3 regions of the Paenarthrobacter sp. A20 genome follow, and region 3 is predicted to be linked to each of the others. Evidence: riboswitches for the same ligand, from Rfam matches in the RefSeq annotation. Region 3 holds a riboswitch; each other region holds the start of a gene.

Region 1 (2,263 bases), 1.3 Mb from region 3:
GGGGAAGGCGCTTCCGGAGTTCCTCGCCGATGCCTGGGCTCCGTCGTCCGGGCACGTGTCGCCGGCAGGGAAGAACTTCCAGTGGCACCGCATCCGGGGCAGGCATGTGCTGACCATGGACATCCCCACCCACGCCAACGCGCTCCTGGTGGTGCTGCCCAACAGCGAACCGCACCCGGACGCCGTCGTACTTCTCCACGCGGCAACCGTGCTGGGACTGCAACTTTCGCGCATCGTGCTGTCGCTGGAAGGCCGCCACCGGCTGGCCGGCGAGTTCCTGCTGCAGGCCATGGACGGACGCCTGGGAGTGGCCGAAATGGAGAGTCGGCTCGCCGCATTTGAGGTTCCGCCGCAAGGATTCCTGCTCGCCTCGATGGCGGCGGACGCCGCGGATCGAGCAGCGGACGACGGCGACAGGCTGGCCAGCGTGCACATCGAACTGTGGCGGCACGGGGTTGCGTCTGCGTCCTTGAAGCGGAACAACAGGCTCCACGTGGTGGTCCCGGCAGACGTGCCTGACGACGTCCTGGTGCACTGCGCCGGCTTGGAAACGCTGATCGGGATCAGCGCGCCTGCAGCCGTTGCGAACATCCAGCGCGCGTTGCAGGAGTCCCTCTGGGCGCTGGGTTCAGCCCGGGCCAACAGGCTCAGGCTGTCCCGCTATGCGGAGGGGCCGTCGTGGCTGGGACTCACCGGTTTTGAGGAAGGAACGGCGCTGGTCCGGCGTCTTCTCGGCCCGATTTTTGACTACGAGCAGAGCCAGGAAGGCGATCTCCTTGTCACTCTGAGGACGTATTTGGACTCGCAGCGTTCGTGGCAGAAAACCGCGACAGCCCTGTTCGCGCACCGGCAAACCATCATCTACCGGATACGGAAAATCGGTGAATTGACGGGGCTGGACATGGGTGAAACGTCCACTGTTGCCCAGCTCTGGTTTGCGCTGCAGATCCACGAGGCGATGCACCAGTAGCGTCACCTTGCTTGCGCTTTTTCGAAATGACCCGCTATGGTGTGAAGCGTGTCACTTATGGTGACGCAACGCTTTTGATCTGCGGCGGGAGAGTCCTGCCGGTACATCCAGTCAGGCGCCGTAGGAGCAAATCCTCCCCAGGAATCTCTCAGGCCCATGTACCGCCGCGGTTAGGCAACTCTGGAAAGCAGTCCGGGTAACCGGGCTCACCGACGGTGCAAGCAGGCAACCATCCCTGCGGAATCTCTCAGGTCCAATACAGAGCGGGGAGGAACCCCACATCATCGTGGCGCTCACTGGGCGCCTGAATCATGGAGTTCCTCTTGACTGTTCAATCAACCCCCACCGCCTTCGCGGACCGGCATATCGGTGCCCGTCGCCAAGCCGACGTTGACACCATGCTCAAGGCCATCGGCTACGACTCTGTCGACGGGCTGGTGGACGTCGCCGTCCCCGATTCCATCCGGCAGGAAACTGCACTGAGGCTTTCGAGCGGAAACGACGCCCTCACCGAGGTGCAGGTCCTCGCCCAGCTCCGCAAGCTCGCGTCCAAGAACAAGACCGCAGTACAGATGATCGGCCAGGGCTACTACGACACCGTCACGCCGCCGGTCATCCGCCGCAACATCCTGGAAGCTCCTGCCTGGTACACCGCGTACACGCCGTACCAGCCGGAGATTTCCCAGGGCCGCCTCGAAGCGCTGCTCAACTTCCAGACCATGGTGCAGGACCTCACGGGACTTCCCGTAGCCAACGCCTCGCTCCTGGATGAAGCCACCGCCGTGGCCGAGGCCGTGCTGCTGATGCGCCGCGCCAACAAGTCCAAGACTGCCAAGGATGGCAAGACCGTCCTGGACGCAGACCTCCTCCCGCAGACCATCGCCATTGTGAAGGGTCGCGCCGAGGCACTGGGCTTCGAGGTCGAGATTGCCGACCTCTCAGCCGGACTTCCCGACGGCGACATCAACGGCATCGTCCTGCAGCAGCCGGGCGTTTCCGGCCGGGTTTTTGACCACACTTCTGTGATTGCCGAGGCCAAGGAACGCGGTGCCTTGGTTACCGTGGCCGCGGATTTGCTGGCGCTCACCCTCATCACGCCCCCGGGCGAGCAAGGTGCGGACATCGCCGTCGGAACCGCGCAGCGCTTCGGTGTTCCGCTGTTCTTCGGCGGCCCGCACGCCGCGTACATGGCCGTCCGTGAAGGCATGGAACGCACCCTTCCCGGCCGCATCGTGGGCGTCTCCAAGGACAATGCCGGTGTCCCCGCCTACCGTTTGGCACTCCAGACCCGCG
Region 2 (2,263 bases), 130 kb from region 3:
CACCAAGGGAAACGGTAGTCGTGCCACGACCTCATCCATGGCCGCAAGGACCCAGACGTGCGCCCCGTTTCGGACGGCCACGTTCTCGGTCCAGCCGGTGAACACGTCCGTGGCGGTCAGGGTTCGTGCGAATTCCCCAGTCAGGGTGGGGCCGCAATGGACGACCAGGTCCGCCTCGATGAAACCCGGGAGCTGTTCGTGCTCGTCGCCGGCCTTACGGACCGTGATCGAATTACGCAGCAGTGGCCCGGCCTTCGTCGCGGAGAGCCCTTTGGGTTTGTCCGCGTCCTTGGTGGGTTTGAGGAGCCGGTCGATCGTGGCCCCGGAGACCTGCATCAACTGCACTCTGACAGCCGGTGTCAGTCTCTTGGTGTCGAGTTCACCAAACGCTTCGAGCTTCGGTAGCCACAGGTCCATGGTCGCGGCCAGATATTTGCCCGAGGGCATCCCCGCCAGCCGCCACACACCGATCAGGACTTTAAGCGTGTCATAGCCATAGGTTCGTCCCCGAGGCTTCCGTACCGCCACCCTCGCAGGGCCCTTGCGCTTGCGCGCTGTGGAAAGCGCCCGCCGGGCATTGGCCCTGGACCAGCCCGTGACGGCGACCAGCTCGTCCAGAACCAATCCCTTGGCATTCTTCGACGACTTCGCATAATCGGCTGCGTACTTCTTCGTGATTTCCCTACGCGTTGCCATCGACAGGTCCATCCCTCATCGTCACCGCCGCGCCCGCAGCGGCCCATGATTTCGCGAGCGTTTCTCAAATGAGGCATGCACCCCGTTTCGCGAGCACTATTCATGAGTCTCGTCGCGGGGTTGCAGAGCAGCCCAGCCTTCGTTACTGTGTGAGCTGCATCACCCAGTGTGGTGGTGCGCGCTTTTGATCCGCGGCGGGAGAGCCCTGCCGGTACACCACCCCAGGCGCCGTAGGAGCAAATCCTCCCCAGGAATCTCTCAGGCCCATGTACCGCCGCGGCGAGGCAACTCTGGAAAGCAGTCCGGCCACCGGGCTCACCGAAGGTGCAAGCGTTCCTGCCGGGCAGGAAGGCGGAAACTCTCAGGTCCATCTACAGAGCGGGGAGGAACCCGAATCTCGTGGCACCCTGTGCCGCCTGAACGATGGAGTTCCTTTGACGATTCATCCTTCCACCGGTAACGATTCACCCCATCTTGAGCGTCAGCTCAGCAACCGCCACATCCAGCTCATCGCCATTGGCGGAGCGATTGGCACCGGCCTTTTCATGGGCTCCGGAAAGACCATCTCCGCTGCAGGCCCTTCCGTCATTTTCGTGTACATGATCATCGGCTTCATGCTGTTCTTCGTCATGCGCGCCATGGGTGAACTGCTGCTGAGCAACCTGAACTACAAATCCTTCAGCGATTTCGCTGCTGACCTGCTCGGCCCTTGGGCCGGGTTCTTCACCGGCTGGACGTACTGGTTCTGCTGGGTCATTACGGGCATCGCCGACGTGATCGCGATCGCCGGGTACTCCCAGGAACTCTGGCCGTCCCTTCCGCTGTGGGTGCCCGGCCTGATCACGATCGGCATCCTCCTGCTCCTGAACCTTGCCACGGTAAAAGCCTTCGGCGAGACCGAGTTCTGGTTTGCCCTCATCAAGATCGTGGCCATTGCAGCACTCATCATTGTTGGCTTGTTCATGATTTTCAGCGGCTTCCAGTCCGACGCCGGACCGGCCAGCTTCACCAACCTGTGGAGCCACGGCGGTTTCTTCCCCAACGAGTTCATGGGCTTCGTTGCGGGCTTCCAGATCGCGGTCTTCGCCTTCGTGGGCATTGAACTGGTGGGAACCACCGCCGCTGAGGCCAAGGACCCGGAGAAGAACCTGCCCAAGGCCATCAACTCCATTCCCATCCGCGTCCTGCTCTTCTACGTGGGCGCCCTCATCATCCTCATGTCAGTCACCCCGTGGACCCAGTTCGCTGCCGGCCACAGCCCGTTCATTGCCATGTTCTCGCTCGCTGGCCTCGGCGCAGCGGCCACCATGGTCAACCTCGTGGTGCTGACCTCCGCCATGTCCTCGGCCAACTCGGGCATCTACTCCACGTCCCGCATGGTGTTCGGGCTGGCGCAGGAAGGCGACGCCCCCAAAGTGTTCGGCGCGCTCTCAGGACGCAAAGTACCCCGCAACGCCCTGTTCCTGTCCTGTGTCCTGCTGCTGTCCGGCGTCGTGCTCATGTACGCGGGCTCGGACATTGGCAAGGCGTTCGACATGGTGACCACAGTGTCCGCGGTCTGCTTCGT
Region 3 (2,263 bases):
CCTTTAGGGAATGATGTACTCATGCCACGAAAACCAGTTGCCCGGGATGCCGTCCTGGATGCCTACGAAGCCCTCCTCATAGAGGTAGGGGAACGGGCTGCCACGCTCGACGCCGTCGCCAAGCGGGCCGGGGTCTCCAAGGGTGGGCTGCTGTACCACTTCCCCAACAAGGAATCGCTGATCAGTGCCTTGCTGGAACGACTGGACCAACTGGCTGAACAGGACATTGAGCGGATGAGGGCCGCGCCGGACGGTGCTGCCGCGTACTTCATCCGGACGTCCCTGTGGGCCGGGACTCCGATGGACCGTGCGTTTGTGGCCGCGACCCGCCTGGCCGAGGTTGCCCATGAAGAAACCCGCCGCAGGTTTGCCGGAATCCAAAAGCAATGGCTCGATGTCCTGGCCAAGGATGTGGGACCCGAGGTCGCCAAGGCCGTCAGTTACATGGGTGACGGGCTGTATTTCAACGCAATGTTCGAAGGCGGCCAGGACGACGGCAACGCAGGCCGGGAGGCCGACGTCGAAATCCTGTTGGGAGTCCTGGACCGGCTGCGGAAGTAGCACGTCGCCCATTTGCGGCGGCGACCGCCACGTAGGACAATTAACCCTTGTGGCCTGCCCTGACTGAGGTCGCGTACAACTGAACATGCCTATGATCTGCGGCGGGAGAGTCCTGCAAGCATGTGGTGCAGGCGCCGTAGGAGCAAACCCTCCCCAGGAATCTCTCAGGCCCACGCACCGCCGCGGCAAGGCAACTCTGGAAAGCAGCAGGCGCTCAGCCCACCTTCGGGCCAATGGGCGCTGTGCTCACCGACGGTGCAAGCGATGGTTGTCCCAACAACCCGCGGAAACTCTCAGGTCCAATACAGAGCGGGGAGGAACCCGAGCCGCTGTGGCGTACCCAAACGCCGCCCAAGTATTGGAGTTCCTTCGTGACGGTTAGTTCTGCCTCCACCACCTTCGTCGATCGGCATATCGGCGCACGCCGCCAGGCCGACATTGAGACCATGCTCAAGTCCGTCGGCTACGACACCGTTGATTCGCTGGTCGACACCGCCGTTCCGAACGACATCCGCCAGGACGTCGCCCTCACACTGCAAAACGCGCTGAGTGAAGTGGAGGTCCTGGCAGAGCTGCGCAAACTTGCGTCCAAGAACAAGACCGCTGTCCAGATGATCGGCCAGGGCTACTACGACACCGTGACGCCGCCGGTGATCCGCCGCAACATCCTTGAATCCCCGGCCTGGTACACCGCCTACACCCCGTACCAGCCGGAAATCTCCCAGGGCCGCCTCGAAGCACTCTTGAACTTCCAGACCATGGTCCAGGACCTGGTTGGCCTGCCGATCGCCAACGCCTCCCTGCTGGATGAAGCAACGGCCGTGGCCGAGGCCGTCCTGATGATGCGCCGCGCCAACAAGAACAAGGCCGCCCAGGACGGCAAGACCGTTCTTGACGCCGACTGCCTGCCGCAGACCATCGCCATTGTGAAGGGCCGCGCCGAAGCCCTCGGCTTCGACGTTGAGGTCGCCGACCTCTCGCTCGGTCTCCCGGAAGGCGCCATCAACGGCGTCGTCCTGCAGCAGCCCGGCGTTTCGGGACGCGTGTTCGACCACTCTGCCGTCATTGCTGAAGCCAAGGAACGCGGCGCGCTGGTTACTGTTGCTGCCGACCTCCTGTCCCTGACGCTCATCACCCCTCCGGGTGAGCAGGGCGCCGATATCGCTGTTGGTTCCGCGCAGCGCTTGGGCGTTCCGCTGTTCTTCGGCGGCCCGCACGCCGCGTACATGGCCGTCCAGAAGGGCCTGGAGCGTTCCATGCCCGGCCGTCTGGTGGGCGTTTCCAAGGACGACGCCGGTGTCCCCGCCTACCGCTTGGCGCTGCAGACCCGCGAGCAGCACATCCGCCGCGAGAAGGCTACCTCCAACATCTGTACCGCCCAGGCACTCCTCGCCATCGTGGCCTCGATGTACGCCGTCTACCACGGCCCGGAAGGCCTGAAGGCGATCGCCGAGACCGCCCACGGCCACGCCCGGACCCTCGCAGCGTCGCTGAAGGCTGCCGGCGTCGAGGTCCTCCACGGTTCCTTCTTCGACACCATCACCGTCCGCGTCCCCGGCAAGGCTGCCGCGATCGTGGCCGCTGCGGAAGCGAAGGGCATCAACCTCCGCGGCGTTGACGCTGACACGGTGGGCATCTCGGTTGATGAGACCACGACGACGGCGGTTGTCGCCGACGTCGCGTCGGTCTTCGGCGCTTCGGT

What was found. Region 3 has a riboswitch for glycine ahead of gcvP (aminomethyl-transferring glycine dehydrogenase). Riboswitches for the same ligand answer to the same signal wherever they lie in the genome.
Region 1: it holds a riboswitch for glycine, as region 3 does, so the genes downstream of both, gcvP (aminomethyl-transferring glycine dehydrogenase) here and gcvP (aminomethyl-transferring glycine dehydrogenase) in region 3, are expected to answer to the same signal.
Region 2: it holds a riboswitch for glycine, as region 3 does, so the genes downstream of both, cycA (D-serine/D-alanine/glycine transporter) here and gcvP (aminomethyl-transferring glycine dehydrogenase) in region 3, are expected to answer to the same signal.

Annotation. Positions count from the first base shown of each region.
Region 1 is NZ_JALJWH010000001.1:683,323-685,585, reverse strand. It holds gene J3D46_RS03280 (PucR family transcriptional regulator) at 1-970, shown strand, start outside; glycine riboswitch at 1,046-1,144, shown strand; gene gcvP (aminomethyl-transferring glycine dehydrogenase) at 1,294-2,263, shown strand, end outside.
Region 2 is NZ_JALJWH010000001.1:1,875,320-1,877,582, forward strand. It holds gene J3D46_RS08960 (transposase family protein) at 1-696, opposite strand, end outside; glycine riboswitch at 882-980, shown strand; gene cycA (D-serine/D-alanine/glycine transporter) at 1,131-2,263, shown strand, end outside.
Region 3 is NZ_JALJWH010000001.1:2,005,060-2,007,322, forward strand. It holds gene J3D46_RS09580 (TetR/AcrR family transcriptional regulator) at 22-561, shown strand; glycine riboswitch at 654-751, shown strand; gene gcvP (aminomethyl-transferring glycine dehydrogenase) at 933-2,263, shown strand, end outside.